One region of the Promicromonospora alba genome, then DNA from elsewhere that is predicted to be linked to it. Evidence: predicted binding sites of a transcription regulator. Region 1 holds the regulator's gene; the other holds the start of a gene.
What was found. Region 1 encodes HrcA, which represses chaperone genes, less so after heat shock. Its sites were predicted from a motif close to TTNGCACTCGNNNNNNNCGAGTGCNAA; they were not measured.
Positions count from the first base shown of each region.

Region 2: a site for HrcA is predicted at 1,886-1,912, ahead of groL (chaperonin GroEL). Genes of this name have one in related genera too.

Region 1 covers NZ_JBHSFI010000003.1:1,070,082-1,077,701, forward strand. Annotated here, with positions in the region: gene ACFO6V_RS10060 (helix-hairpin-helix domain-containing protein) at 1-613, shown strand, start outside; gene ACFO6V_RS10065 (OmpA family protein) at 610-1,473, shown strand; gene ACFO6V_RS10070 (16S rRNA (uracil(1498)-N(3))-methyltransferase) at 1,583-2,350, opposite strand; gene dnaJ (molecular chaperone DnaJ) at 2,361-3,482, opposite strand; gene hrcA (heat-inducible transcriptional repressor HrcA) at 3,522-4,541, opposite strand; gene ACFO6V_RS10085 (hypothetical protein) at 4,903-5,088, shown strand; gene ACFO6V_RS10090 (helix-turn-helix transcriptional regulator) at 5,176-7,620, shown strand, end outside.
Region 2 covers NZ_JBHSFI010000008.1:287,393-295,012, reverse strand. Annotated here, with positions in the region: gene groL (chaperonin GroEL) at 108-1,736, opposite strand; gene ACFO6V_RS23945 (phytoene desaturase family protein) at 1,933-3,450, opposite strand; gene ACFO6V_RS23940 (cold-shock protein) at 3,713-3,916, opposite strand; gene ACFO6V_RS23935 (hypothetical protein) at 4,206-4,841, opposite strand; gene ACFO6V_RS23930 (DUF3263 domain-containing protein) at 4,884-5,201, opposite strand; gene ACFO6V_RS23925 (uracil-DNA glycosylase) at 5,311-6,027, opposite strand; gene ACFO6V_RS23920 (SGNH/GDSL hydrolase family protein) at 6,128-6,982, shown strand; gene ACFO6V_RS23915 (MFS transporter) at 7,115-7,620, shown strand, end outside.

The sequences.
Region 1 (7,620 bases):
CGACCAGGCCCAGTACCTGGTCGACGGCGACGAGGACGGCCTGCGCGAGTACCAGGACTACCTCGTCGGCGGCCAGGAGCGGCGCGCCAAGTTCAGCGAGAAGGTCGACTACGCCGACGTCGACGAGATCGCCGACGCCGACGCCAAGGCCGCGGCCATCGCCGAGGACGAGGCGGAGGCCGCCGCCGTCGCCGCCGCTGAGCCCGAGCCCGAGCCGCAGGATCTGCAGCGCATCGAGGGCATCGGCCCCAAGATCGAGGCCGCGCTCAAGGCCGCCGGGTACACGACGTACGCCAAGGTCGCGGCGGCGTCCGAGGCAGAGCTGCGCGAGGCGACCGCCGCGGGCGGCATCAAGTTCGCGCCCGCTGCCGCGAACTGGGCGAACCAGGCGCAGTACCTCGCGGACGGCGACGAGGACGGCCTCCAGGAGTTCCAGGACTACCTGGTCGGCGGGCAGGACCGCGCGGCGAAGTTCAAGAAGGACGTCGACTACACCGACGTCGACGAGATCGCTGACGCCGACGCCAAGGCCGAGGCCATCGCCGAGGACGAGGCAGAAGCGGCGGCAGCCGGCGACGACACCAAGTCGGCAGGTTCCGGGGCGAAGGCATGAACCTGAGGTCGGTACTGCCCCCGGTCATCGTCGCGGTCCTCGGGCTGGGCGCGCTCTCGGGCGTCCAGGACACGGGGTTCCGTGAGGGGATCGAGGCCGACCTGACCGAGCGCGCGGAGAGCGCGCTCGCCGCCGCCGGCCTCGACGGTGTGGACGTCGAGCTCGCCGGGCGGGACGCCGACGTGACAGCGGCGACCGACATCGACGCGCTCCTGGCCACCGAGGTGGTGAGCGACGTGGAGGGTGTCCGTACCGCGGCGGCCTTCGGGCCGAACGGGCCGGTGTCGGGTGACATCGGGCCGGCCGAGGCCTCTTTGACGGAGAACGATCCCGAGCCCACGGCGTCCGAGGACACGACGCCGGTGGACACGACGGTCGACATGTCCGACGAGGCGTCGCCCTCGCCCGAGGCGAGCGATGTGCCGTCCGACGACGCATCGACCGACCCGGAGAAGGACGAGTCCGGGGACGACGAGCCGGAGCGTAAGCCGACGGACGAGGAGCGCGAGGAGGCCCAGGAGGACCTCGTCGAGATCCCGAACATCACGTTCGTCACGGACAGCGCGAAGCTGACCAAGAACGGCCGCGCCGTGGTGCGGGAGGCCGCCGAGGTGCTCGCGGACCACCCCGAGGTCGAGGTCCGCATCGAGGGGCACACGGACTCGCGCGGTACCTGGGCGGCCAACAAGGAGCTCAGCGAGCGCCGCGCCGACGAGGTGCTGGACCGGTTGGTGGACCTCGGCATCGACGAGGACCGGCTGACCGCGAAGGGCTACGGCGAGTCGGACCCGCTGGTCGTGCCGAAGACCTTCGCCGACCTGGAGACGAACCGCCGCGTGGAGTTCATCGTCCAGAACTGACGATTACCGTGAAGTAGAGCGCCTGTCCGGACACACGCTCTATCTCGGCGCCTCAGGGCGCGCGAGGTAGAGCGTGTGTCCGGACAGGCGCTCTACCTCGCGGGGTGGGTCAGGTCCAGCGGTTCAGGCGGGTGCTCAGGAGGGCTATCGCCACCGGGCCCGCCGTCGACGTGCGGAGGACGTGCGGGCCCAAGCGCGCGGTGACCGCGCCCGCCTCGATCAGCAGGGCGACCTCGGCCTCCGAGATCCCGCCCTCGGGGCCGACGACGAGAAGCACCTCGCCGGCGGAGGGCAGCGCTACCGTCGCCAGGCCCGCCTTCGCCTCCTCGTGCAGCACGGCCACGGTCCCGCCCGCCTCGACGACGGAGCGGGTCCTGGCCGCGAGCTGCTTGGTGCTCAGCGGCAGCTCGACGTCGGGTATGCGGCAGCGGCGGGCCTGCTTCGTCGCGGCCCGCACGGTGCTCACCCAGCGTGCCCGCGACTTCGCGGCCCGGTCCCCGCGCCAGACGACGACCGACCGCTCGGCCTGCCACGGGATGATCGCGTCCACACCGACCTCGGTGGCGGCCTCTATGGCCATCTCGTCGCGGTCGCCCTTCGCGAGGGCCTGGACGAGCGTCACGACGACGGCGGGCGTCGGCTCGACGTCCACCTCCTCGACCCGGAGGTGCACCTCGGCGCCGGCCACCGACTCGACGACGGTCCGCAGGCGTACGCCCGCGCCGTCGACGACGTCGATCCGCTCCCCGGGACCGCGCCGCTGGACGACGCCGGCGTGCCGGCCTTCCGCGCCGTCGAGCACGTAGACCGAGCCCGCGGCGTACTCCGAGAGCGGATGGGCGGTGGACGCCTCCGCGAGAAAGACTGGCGCGCTCATGGGTGGGCGGTCAGCGCCCGCTGAGCTTGTCGCGCAGCCGCGAGAACACACCGCCGTGCACGGACGCGAGGCGCGACTCGGGCCGCTCCTCGCCGCGCAGGACCGCGAGCTGCTGCAGGAGCGCCGTCTGCTCCTCGTCCAGGGCCGTGGGCACCTGGACCTCGATGTGCACGTTGAGGTCGCCGCGCCCGGTCGAGTGCAGGTGCCCCACGCCGAGGCCCTTGAGGGTCATGACCTGGCCGGGCTGCGTGCCCGGGCGCAGGTCGATCTCCTGGAGCCCGTCCAGGGTGTCGAGCTCGAGGACGGTGCCGAGCGCGGCCGCCGTCATCGGGACCTGGAGGGTGCAGTGCAGCTCGTCGCCGCGCCGCACGAACGTGTCGTGCGCGCGCTCCCGGATCTCGACGTACAGGTCGCCGGCGGGGCCGCCACCCGGGCCCACCTCACCCTGGGCGGAGAGCTTGATGCGCGTACCGGTGTCGACGCCCGCGGGCACGTTCACGGAGACGGTGCGGCGCGAACGCACGCGGCCCTCGCCGGCGCAGTCGGCGCAGGGCTCGGGGATGACCGTGCCGAAGCCGCCGCAGGCGGAGCAGGGCTGGTTGGTCATGACCTGGCCGAGGAACGAGCGCGCGACCCGCTGCACGGAACCGCGGCCGTGGCAGACGTCGCAGGTGCGCGCCGAGGTGCCGGGCCGTGCGCCGTCGCCGGCACAGGTGTTGCACACCACCGCCGTGTCGACCTGGATCTCGCGCTTGGCGCCGAACACCGCCTCGGCGAGCTCGAGGTCGAGCCGCACCAGCGCGTCGTTGCCGCGCCGGGCGCGCGGGACCGGCCCGGCGGGCTGGCCGCCGCCGAAGAAGGTCTCGAAGATGTCCTGGAAACCGAACCCGGCACCGAACCCACCGCCGGCGCCGCCACCCGGCGCGGTCGGGTCCACGCCCATGTCGTACTGCTGGCGCTTGTCCGGGTTGGACAGCACCTCGTAGGCGCGCGCGACATCCTTGAACCGGTCCTCGCCCACGTTGCCTGCCACGTCGGGGTGCAGCTCGCGGGCCAGCTTGCGGTATGCCTTCTTGATCTGCTCGGGCGAGGCGTCGCGCGGAACACCGAGAATCTCGTAGTAGTCGGTCACAGGTCTCTCTTTGTGAGGAGGTGTGTGGAAAGGGGGATGTCAGCTGGGCAGCACACGCGACAGGTAGCGCGCGACGGCGCGCACCGCGGCGATGGTGCCCGGGTAGTCCATACGGGTGGGGCCGATCGAGCTCAGGATCGCGACGGAGTCCCCGTCGGACGAGCCGTAGCCGGACGTGACGACCGAGGTCTCGGACAGGCCGGCCAGCCGGTTCTCGTGGCCGATGCTCACGGCAACGCCTGCGTCGTCGGTCATGTCGGTGAGGAGGCCGAGCAGGACCACCTGCTCCTCGAGGGCCTCGAGCACGGGACGCAGGCCCTGCTCGAACCGCATGCTGGAGTGCGCCAGGTTGGCCTGGCCCGTCAGCACTATGCGCTCCTCGCTCTCCTCGGCGAGCGCGGCGGTCACCACCTCGGCGACGGCCGTACCCAGCGCGCGATGCTCGTCGGGCATCGCCTCGGTGACCCGCGCGAAGGCGGTGCCGATCTCGGTGAGCCGGTGGCCGGCGGCCGCGGCGTTGAAGCGCGCGCGCAGCTCGCCGAGCGTCCCGTCGTCCATCCCGAGGGGCACGTCGAGGTACCGCTGCTCGACCCGTCCCGTGTCCGTGATGACGACGACGAGGAGCCGCCCCTCGGCGGAGGGGACGAGCTCCAGGTGCCGCAGCCCGGAACGACGCAGCGACGGGTACTGCACGACGGCGACCTGGCCCGTCAGCTGCGCGATGAGGCGTCCGGCGCGGGCTACCACGTCGTCCAGGTCGACCGCCTCGGACAGGAACGTCTCGATGGCGCGCTTCTGGGGCACGGTCAGCGGCCGCACCTCTGCCAGCTGGTCCACGAACAGGCGGTAGCCCTTGTCCGTGGGGATGCGGCCGGCCGAGGTGTGGGGCTGGGCGATGAGCCCGGCCTCTTCCAGGGCGGCCATGTCGTTGCGCACGGTCGCCGGGGACACACCGAGCTTGTGCCGCTCCGTGAGTATGCGGGAGCCCACGGGCTCCCGTGTCCGGACATAGTCCTCCACGATCGCTCGCAAGACATCGAGTCTGCGTTCTTCGCTCACCGCGCTCACCTCCGTCCCAGGTAGAACGTCCGGGACCTGCACCCGGGTTCCGGCCGGCGCTCCAGCACTCTCGCCAGCCGAGTGCCAATCCTACGCGGCACACGCCACAGGCCAAGTCCCCGACCCGCCACTGCTTCGCACAGAACGTCTCTGAGCAGGCCCGACGCGCAGGTCACGCGGGTGACGGAGGCGTACGCCACGTTCGCGAGCGGCGGACTAGGGCAATGCCTTAGGCACCACCTCACACCTCAGCAGACCCGGTCCGAAAGATGCGGCGACCGCCCGATCCGCCGGGGGTACCTCACGGACGAACCTTGAGTCATCGCCGGCGACGGGCCGGCGACGACCAGGAGGCAACACCATGTTCGGTTTTTCCGACTTCGCCGAGTACCGCAGGAACGAGCAGGACCTCAACCGCCGGGCCGAGCAGTCCCGCGTGGCCCGTGAGCGCAAGGAGATCGCCCGTCGGCAGGCGGCCGAGCACCACGCCGCCGAGCAGACCAGCCGGGCCAAGGCTGCCCGCACGGCCCGGCCCCGCGTCGCCTGACGCGCGGCGCCAGACCGTGCCGGACAGTCATGACCAGCAACGATGACCAGCGGACCGACGACAGGACCGGCATGGGACGATGAGCCCATGCCGGTTCCCCGCGCCCGCCTGGTGGGTCGAGCCCGAGAGCTCGGCGAGCTCACAGCCGCCCTCGACGCAGTCCGCTCGGGTGGCAACCGCACGATAGTGATCGCGGGCGAGGCAGGGATCGGCAAGACCCGCCTCCTCGACGAGCTCACCGCGCACGCCGACGGCGTCCCCGTCCTCACCGGGCAGTGCGCCGACGAGGGGTCCGGACCCCTCCCCTACGCGGCTCTCGCCGGACTGCTGCGCGGGATCGTCCGGACGGTAGGCCCCGAGGCAGTGGTCGCCGCTGCCGGGCCCGCGGCAGGTGCCCTGTCCGTCGTCGCTCCCCAGCTCGTCACCCCGGCGTCGGACGCCGGAGCGGACCGCCTTCCCGAGGTCCTCGCGAACCTGCTCACCGGGCTCGCCGCCGAGCGCCCCGTCGTCGTGATCATGGAGGACCTGCACTGGTCCGACGACGTCACCCGCGCCGTCGCCCTCCGCCTCGCCCGCACCGCACCCGCCGGCCTGCTCCTGCTGCTCACCTACCGCAGCGACGACGTCGGACGCGCGCACCCCCTGCGCACCGTCATGGCCGAGCTCGACCGGGCCCGCCTCACCACCCGCCTCGACCTGGCGCGCCTGGGCGTCGCAGAGGTCCAGGCGATGGCGCGCGACCTGCTCGGCGGCTCCGCCGGCCTCCGGAACGGCCCGGCGCACGGCCGGGACCACGTCCCCGCCGTCGGGCTGGACGCCGGCCTGATCGCCGAACCGTTCGCCGACCTGGCCGACCGCAGCGAGGGCGTCCCGTTCTACGTCGAGGAGCTCGTCGGCTTCCTGGACACCGACCTGCCCGACTCCCTGCGCGACATCCTCCTGCTGCGCTACTGGAACCTGAGCCGCGAGGCCCAGGCCCTCTGTCGCGTCGTCGCGGCCGCCGGACCGCGTGTCTGGCACGACGTGCTCGACGACGTCCTGGCCGACGTCACGACCGGCGTCGGACCCGAACCGGAGGAAGGGCTGCGCGAGGCGGTCGACGCGCAGGTGCTGGTGACCACCGAGATCGGCTACGCCTTCCGGCACGCGCTGGCCCAGGAGGCCGTGTACGCCGAGCTGCTGCCGGGCGAGCGCCGCCGCCTGCACGCCGCGTACGCGCGGGCGCTGGAAGGCGCCCTCGTCCGGCGCGCCCGGTCGGTCGCCAAGCTGTCGCGGATAGCGGACCACTGGTGGCGGGCCGGCGTGCTGGACAAGGCGCTCACTGCGGCCGTCGTCGGGCACCAGGCGGCAGCGGACGGCGCCGCGTCGTCCACCGCGGTGGCGCTGGGCGAGCGCGCCCTGGAGCTCTGGGAACAGGTGCCCGACGCCGAGGCCGTGGCCGGCCTGCCGCACCACGAGCTGCTGCGCACCGTCGCCGAGTCGCTGCGCGGGTCCACCCGGACCGCCCGCGCCCTGGCCGTCGCCCACGAGGCGATCGCCGAGTGGCCCGCCGACGACCCCGCGGGCCTGGCCGGCATGCTCTCCGACACTGCACTCATCGCGGGTCACGCCGGCTCGGGCGAAGGGCCCGAGCTCATCGAGCGGGCCCTCGCGCTCGTCGAACCCGGCCGGGACGACGCCGTACGCGCTCACCTCCTGATGCTGCGGGCGCGCCACGCCATGCTCGACGGCCGGACCGAGGAAGGGATAGAGGCAGCGACCGCCGCCTACGAGGCCGGGATCGCGATCGGCAGCCCCGAGGTCGCGTCGGTGGCCCTGAACCTGCGCGGCGTGAGCCGGGTCCAGCGCGGTGACGCCGGCGGCTTCGACGAGATCGACGCCGCACGCGACGCGGCAGAGGGCGCCTGGCGAGGGCTGAGCCGGTACTACACCAACGGGTCGGACTCCCGGATCCTCGTCGGCGAGTGGGACCGGGCGGTCGAGATCGCCCAGGAGGGGGTCACGGAGGCACGCCGGCACGGCGCGTCCGAGGGCTCGCGGATCATGATCGAGGGCAACGTCGTCGAGGCCTGGATCGGGCGCGGCGACTGGGCCGAGGCGGCCGCCTGGTACGAGCACACGGTGCCCCTGATCCACGACAGCGTGTACACCGCCTACCTGACCGAGCGCCGCACCTGGCTCCTGATGTGGCGCGGCGACGTCGAGCGCGCCCAGGCCGAGGCGCGCCACCGGGCAGCCACCTGGGAGCGGTTCGGCCGCCTGGAAGAACAGATCCGGTCGCGCAGCAGGGGCACCCAGGCGGAGCTCGAGCTGCTGCGCGGCGAACCGGCGGCGGCGCTGGAGCGCCTGTCGGTGGTCGTCGCGCCGGACCACCCGCGCAGCCCTGCCTACGACCTCACGTCCCTCGCTCTGTCGGCCCGGGCGATCGCCGAGCTCCGGGCGGCCGGCCAGGACATCGACGACGCCCCGTACCGCGCGGCGCTCGCCGAGTGCGCCCACTGGCAGACGTTCCCCGTGTGGTCCGCGGTGTTC
Region 2 (7,620 bases), on a different contig from region 1:
CACCTTCTCGAAATGGCCGACGCCGGCCGGTCGCCCTCCGTGGGGAGGGTGACCGACCGGCGTCGGACAGGGTGCCCGGGCCGGGGCCCGGGCGGGTCAGGCAGGACTCAGAAGTCCATTCCGCCCATGCCACCGGTCGGGTCGCCGCCCTGGGCGCCCGCGGGCTCCGGCTTGTCGGCGACGACTGCCTCGGTGGTGAGGAACAGCGCGGCGATCGAGGCCGCGTTCTGCAGAGCAGAACGGGTCACCTTGACCGGGTCGTTCACGCCCGCGGCGAGCAGGTCCTCGTACACACCGGTCGCGGCGTTGAGGCCCTGACCGGCGGGGAGGTTGCGCACCTTCTCCGCGACGACGCCACCCTCGAGGCCGGCGTTGATGGCGATCTGCTTGAGCGGCGCGTCGATGGCGGCACGAACGATCGAGGCACCGATCGCCTCGTCGCCCTCGAGCTCCAGCTTGGCGAACGCGACGGCACCGGCCTGGATGAGGGCCACGCCACCACCGGCGACGATGCCCTCCTCGACGGCAGCCTTCGCGTTGCGGACGGCATCCTCGATGCGGTGCTTGCGCTCCTTGAGCTCGACCTCGGTGGCCGCGCCGGCCTTGATGACGGCGACGCCACCGGCCAGCTTGGCGAGGCGCTCCTGCAGCTTCTCGCGGTCGTAGTCCGAGTCGGACTTGTCGATCTCGCTGCGGATCTGGTTCACGCGACCGGCGATGAGGTCGGCCTCGCCGGCACCCTCGACGATCGTGGTCTCGTCCTTGGTGACGACGACCTTGCGCGCCTGGCCGAGCTCCTCGAGCGTCGCGTTCTCCAGCTTGAGGCCCACCGTCTCGGTGATGACCTGGCCGCCGGTGAGGATCGCGATGTCCTGCAGCATGGCCTTGCGGCGGTCGCCGAAGCCCGGAGCCTTGACGGCGACGGACTTGAAGGTGCCACGGATCTTGTTCAGCACCAGGGTCGCGAGGGCCTCGCCCTCGACGTCCTCGGCGATGATGAGGAGCGACTTGCCCGACTTCATGACCTGGTCGAGCAGCGGCAGCATGTCCTTGACGTTCGAGATCTTCGACTCGACGATCAGGACGTACGGGTCCTCGAGCACGGCCTCCTGGCGCTCGGGGTCCGTCTCGAAGTAGCGCGCGAGGAAGCCCTTGTCGAAGCGCATACCCTCGGTGAGCTCGAGCTCGAGGCCGAAGGTGTTCGACTCCTCGACGGTGATGACGCCTTCCTTGCCCACCTTGTCGAGGGCCTCGGCGATGAGCTCGCCGATCGCCGGGTCACCGGCCGAGATCGCGGCCGTGGCGGCGATCTCTTCCTTGGTCTCGATGTCCTTGGCGGCGTTCAGCAGCTGCTCGGTGACGGCCTCGACGGCCTTCTCGATGCCCCGCTTGATGGCGATCGGGTTGGCGCCGGCGGCAACGACACGCAGGCCCTCCTTCACGAGCGCCTGGGCGAGCACGGTGGCGGTGGTGGTGCCGTCACCCGCGACGTCGTCAGTCTTCTTGGCGACCTCCTTGACGAGCTCGGCGCCGATCCGCTCGAACGGGTCCTCGAGCTCGATCTCCTTGGCGATGGAGACACCGTCGTTCGTGATCGTGGGGGCGCCCCACTTCTTGTCAAGAACAACGTTGCGGCCCTTCGGGCCGAGCGTGACCTTCACCGTGTCGGCGAGCTGGTTGAGCCCGCGCTCCATGCTTCGACGAGCGACCTCGTCGAACGCGATGATCTTGGCCATGGGGATGAATCCTCCGCTGGTGGCTTGTCCAGGCCGGCCGGTGCCCGCGACGGACGGCCTGCCGTCCCGGCGATCATGTCTCGCCGTGACCGGAGGCCTCACCATTCGACCCTTGCTGTCACTCTCGAACGGAGAGTGCTAAGACATTATTGGCACTCGGACCATGAGAGTGCAAGGCGCGTCCGGGTCAGGTGGGTCACGGGCGGAGGTCCGGCAGCGAGCGGACGTCGAACTCCCGCAGCAGCGCCCGGCGGGCGGCGTGCCAGCCGCCCATCCCGTGCACGCCCGGCCCCGGCGGGGTCGAGGCGGAGCACAGGTACAGCCCCTCGGCGACCTGGTAGGGATCGGGCGCGAGCGTGGGGCGCGCGACCATCTGCCACATCGTGGCCGCCCCCGCGGAGATGTCGCCACCCGGGTAGTTCTGGTTGTGGTGCTCCATCTGCGCGGCGGGTATGCACCGCGAGCCGACGACGACGTCGCGGAAGCCGGGCGCGAACCGCTCGATCTGCCTGGTCACCGCCTCCGTGACGTCCTGCGTGGACCCAGCGGGCACGTGCGCGTACGTCCACAGGGGCCGGGCGGGACCGCGCGGCCGGCTCGGGTCGGCGACGCTCGGGTCGCTGACCAGGACCACCGGGTGGTCGGCGTGCAGCCCGTGCGCGACGCTGTCCTCCGCGGCCACCAGCTCGGCCCGCGTCCCGCCGACATGCACGGTGGAGGCGCGCCCGACGTCGGGCACCCGCCAGGGGACCGGGCCGTCGAGGACGAAGTCGACCTTGGCCGCCGCGTTCCCGTACCGGAACCGCCGCAGGGCCGCGCGGCGCCCCGGCCGGACCCGGTCCCCCGCGATCCGGAGCAGGGTGCTGGGCGTGGTGTCGAAGAAGACGGCGCGCGCGGGCGGCAGGTCTGACCAGCTCGTGACCCGGCGGCCGGTCTCGACGGTTCCTCCGTGCGCCTCCAGGTCGCGGACCATCGCGTTCACTATCGCCTGGGAGCCCCCGACCGGGATCGCCCAGCCGCCGTCGGCGTGTGCGAGCGCCGCGAGAAGCAGGGCCGTCCCCGCGCCCCCGAGCGACGGGAGCGGGGTGATGTTGTGCGCCGCGACGCCGGTGAGCAGCGCCTTGGCCTCGTCCGTGAGGAACCTGCGGTCCCAGCGGGGCCCGCCCTGCTCGAGGAGCGCGGTGCCGAACCGCAGACCGGGCCGGACCATCGAGGCGAGGGCCCGCACGGGCGGCGTGTGCCCGCCGGAACCCGGCACGCCCTCCGCCATGCCGTGCACCGTCCGCTTGTCGCCCAGGGCGAGCGCCGTGACCTGCCGCCAGTGGGCGGCGAGCGGGCCCAGCAGGTCGCTCCAGGCGTCGCCGTCGGGCCCGAGCCGGTCAGCCGTTCGGGCCAGGTCGCGGAAGGCGATGCCCGCGCGGTCGCCGTCGAGCGGATGCGCGTAGGCGACCTCAGGTGCGACGAGCTCGACGCCACGTGCGGAGAGATCGAAGGACCGGAAGAACGGCGACGCCCAGGCCATGGGGTGCACGGCGGAGCAGAGGTCGAACAACATGCCGTCCGCGAGCTCGGGGATCGCGACGGTACGGGCGCCACCGCCGATCGTCGGCTGGGCCTCGAGGACCCGGACGCCTAGCCCCGCGCGGGCGAGCGTCACCGCGGCCGCCAGGCCGTTGGGTCCTGAACCCACTACAACCGCGTCGAGCAGGGTCATTCCCCCATCGAATCACGGTATCGGGCCGGACGGCCGATGGCGGGGCAGTCCTACCGGTCGAGGCTCGCCTGGCGGGGACCAGGTGCCAGAACGAGCAGCCGCGGTACGGGCGGCTGCTCGGCGGCGTCGGGCATCATCGTCCGGCTGCGCAGTAACGACGGTCGTCTTCGACCGTCCAGATCGGACGCCGGGGTCTGGGTCCCGGCGGTCCTGGGGGGCGGCGGGCGACGGGCGGGCCCTTCCCGCCCGTCGTCCCATCGAATCAGAGTGGACGAACCTGCTCTGCCTGCGGGCCCTTCTGTCCCTGCCCCACCTCGAATTCCACTTCCTGCCCCTCGTCGAGGGACCGGTAGCCATCGGACTGGATCGCGCTGTAGTGAACAAAAAGGTCCTGGCCGCCGGCAGTCGGGGTAATAAAGCCATACCCCTTCTCGGCGTTGAACCACTTGACGGTGCCCTGGGCCATGCGTAGTTCTCCTTGTACCTCTGCACGGGACACTCGGTCGACCCGTGGTGGTTCGAGCCTAGTGGTCCGGCTCACACCAGGGAACCCTCTATGTCCCGTATGAGGTATTAAGCGGATGGCGAACGGGCAGGTCAGAGCCTTGAGGCGCCGCCCGGGCAGGCGGATATCAATCTCGTGGTACGAGCCGGACGGAGAATCGGCCACACTCCGGCCCTTCCCGGGAGCCGACCAGTGGTTGACCGAAAGCCGACGACAACGCTGCCATCGGCACGCTCACCTGGCGGCGCCGTCAGCCTGCCGGTGCCGTGAACAGGAACACCCAGACGGCCTGGGGGGAGCTCGTCACGGCGTCGTTCATGACGACGTTGGCCTCCGGGATGCCCAGGATCGCGGCGGCCGCCTTGGCCTCCTTGTCGCGCCCCTCGCCGTACCAGACGGCGTTGGTGCCGGCCGCTGTGACGGCCGAGAGGTCTGCCTCCGGGGGCGTCGCGGTGGCTTCCGACCCACCGAGACCGCCGGCGACGAGACTGTCGCTGGAAGCGCCTGCGAGGCCCTGGACGGTCCCGAGGTTGTACACCATGTACTTCGCGGCAGGATCGGCCGCAGCGACCAGATCTGCCACGTTCGGCTCTGACGCCTCTGCCGACGGCGACGCGCTCGGCGAAGCGCTCGGCGCCGAGGCCGAGGGGGAACCGGACGCCGACACCGAAGGCGACGCGCCACCCTGCGCCTCTGCAGGGTCGTCACCTCCGGACAGCAGCGTGATGCCGCCCCACGCCACGGCGGCGCACACTACAGCGACCAGCAGGAACGGCCAGGCCGAGCTCCAACCGCTTCGCGGTGCACGGTGCACACCCACAGGTGCGCCCCCGGGGACAGCGACGTCGAACTCGTCGGGCGGGTAGGGGTAGCCACTCTTCGTCACGGCAGAGAGAGTAGCGGGTCGTTGTGTCGGATCGGTGCCCGCTCAGTGGTTCTCATCGGCCAACCGTCGTGCAGAGCGTCCTCGCTGGCGGGTCGATCGGACCCTGCGCAGGCGTTTGACCAGCATCGGGTCGTGCTCGAGGGCGGCTGGAGTGTCGATCAGCGCGTTCAAAACCTGGTAGTAGCGCGTAGCCGTCAGATCGAAGAGTTCCCGTGCCGCCTCCTCTTTGGCGCCCGCATACTTCCACCAGCGGCGCTCGAACGCGAGAATCTCCCGGTCGCGGTCCGAGAGCTTGTTCTCGGCACCGTTGACCCGCTCGACATCAGGGCTGCCGGCCTCGGGAGCCAGCACCTCGCTCATCGGCTCACCGCGTACCCGAAGGACGTGACTGTTCTTCACTCTTCCCCTTTCACAGTGTCAACACGCCGGCCCGCCCCTCGACGCCGAACCGGGACCTCCCTGGCCGCCCCTACGGGAGGCGCCAGTCGACCGGCTGCGCACCCTGCTGCTCGAGCAGCGCGTTGGCCCGCGAGAACGGCTTCGACCCGAAGAATCCGTTGCGCGCCGACAGCGGCGACGGGTGCGCGCTCTCGACGATCGGCACGTCCCCGAGCCACGGCTTCAGGTTGCGCGCCTTCGCGCCCCACAGGATCGCCACGAGCGGTCCGCCCCGCGCCACGAGCGCACGGATCGCCGCCTCCGTGATCTCCTCCCAGCCCTTGCCCGCGTGGGAGTCGGAGGCGCCGGGCCTGCAGGTGAGGGTCCTGTTCAGCAGCATGACCCCCTGATCGGCCCACGGCCGCAGGTCGCCGTTCGACGGGAGCGGGACGCCGAGGTCGTCCTGCATCTCCTTGTAGATGTTCACCAGCGACCGCGGCACGGGCCGCACCTCCGGCTGCACCGAGAACGACAGCCCCATGGCGTGGCCCGGCGTCGGATACGGGTCCTGCCCCACGATGAGCACGCGCACGTCCGCGAGCGGCCGCTTGAACGCCGCGAGGACGTTCTCTCCTGCGGGCACGTAGGTGCGCCCCTGGGCGACCTCGGCGCGCAGGAAGTCACCCATCGCGTGGATACGCGGTTCGACGTCTGCCAGTGCCTCCGCCCAGTCCGGTGCAACTACCTGCGACAACGGGGGCGGGCCCGAGGCGGCAGCGGCGTCGACAGGGGGCGTCGGGTTCACGATGGTCTCCACGTCCAGGAGGTTACCGGCACCCTCCGACACTGCCAGTTTGTGCTGCCCGTCACACCCCCGGGCCAGCGAGTTCCCCGGTCCAAGCGGAAGAATGGGCGCTGTGAGCGCCACGACGACCCCAGACCCGGAAGGCCAGTCCCCCGACCTCCCTACCGCCGCACCCGTCCGCTGGGCGCGGTACGTCGCCATGGGCGACTCCTTCTCGGAGGGCCTGTGGGACCCGTACCCCGACGCCCCGGACATCCAGCGCGGCTGGGCCGACAACCTCGCCGCCATCCTCTCGGCACGCCGGATCGCCGCGGGTGAGGCGCCGCTCGAGTACGCGAACCTCGCGATCCGTGGCCGCAAGCTGCGCCCGATCATCGCCGAGCAGCTGGACGTCACCATCGAGGCCCAGCCGGACCTCGTATCCCTGGTGGGTGGCGGCAACGACATCCTGCGCGCCTCGGCCGACATCGACGCGATCTCGAGCGCCCTGGAGGACGCCGTCGTCGCGCTCCGGGCGACCGGTGCCGACGTCCTGATGGGAACGGGGTTCAAGGCCGGCGCCGCCCTGAGCTGGACCAACGGCCGCGTGGGCGCCTTCAATGCGAACGTCTGGTCCATCGCCCGCCGGACCGGCGCGCACGTCCTGGACCTGTGGGGCATGCGGGCGCTGGGCGACCTGCGCCTCTGGTCCGACGACCGCATCCACCTCACCCCGGAGGGCCACCAGCGGGTGGCGAACGCGGCGCTGGACGCGCTCGGCCTCGAGCCGGACGACGCCGCCTACGACACCCCGCTTGACGCCGCCCCGCCCGCAGCCTTCCGCGAGACGGCGAGCGCCAACGCGGCATGGATGCGCCAGCACGTGGGTCCGTGGATCAGGCGCCGCCTGACGGGCACCTCCAGCGGCGACGGCCGCACCGCGAAATGGCCGACGCCGCAGCAGTGGCCGCGGGCGTAATCGCACGTCTGGCCGTATGATCGGCGGGTGAATCTCTGAGGCTCTCCGGTGTTCGCACCGGGGAGCCTCCGCCGTTCCGGACGACGTCCGTTCGGTGAGTAACTTAACATTCTAGATAGTACAGTTGTAGCCATGACGATGAGCCCGCCGGTCGACGCTCCCGTGTCGCTGCTCGGCCCCCGACGGCGTTGGACGCTCCTGGTGACGGTAGGCGCAGGCCTGCTGCTGATCACCCTGGACAACTCGATCCTGTACACGGCGCTGCCGACCCTCACCCGGGAGCTCGACGCGAGCTGGACCGAGAGCCTCTGGATCATCAACGCGTACCCGCTGGTGATGACCGGCCTTCTGCTGGGCACGGGAACGCTTGGCGACCGGTTCGGCCACCGGCTCATGTTCCTGGCAGGCCTCGCCGTGTTCGGGCTCGCCTCCTTCCTGGCGGCCACGGCACCCACCCCTGAGGTCCTGATCGCCGCGCGCGGCCTGCTGGCCGTCGGCGCGGCGGCGATGATGCCTGCCACGCTCGCCCTGATCCGGGTGGCCTTCGTCAACGAGCGTGAGCGCAACATCGCGATCAGCGTGTGGGGCAGCCTCTCGGTGGTGGGCGGCGCGCTCGGACCGATCGTCGGCGGCGCGCT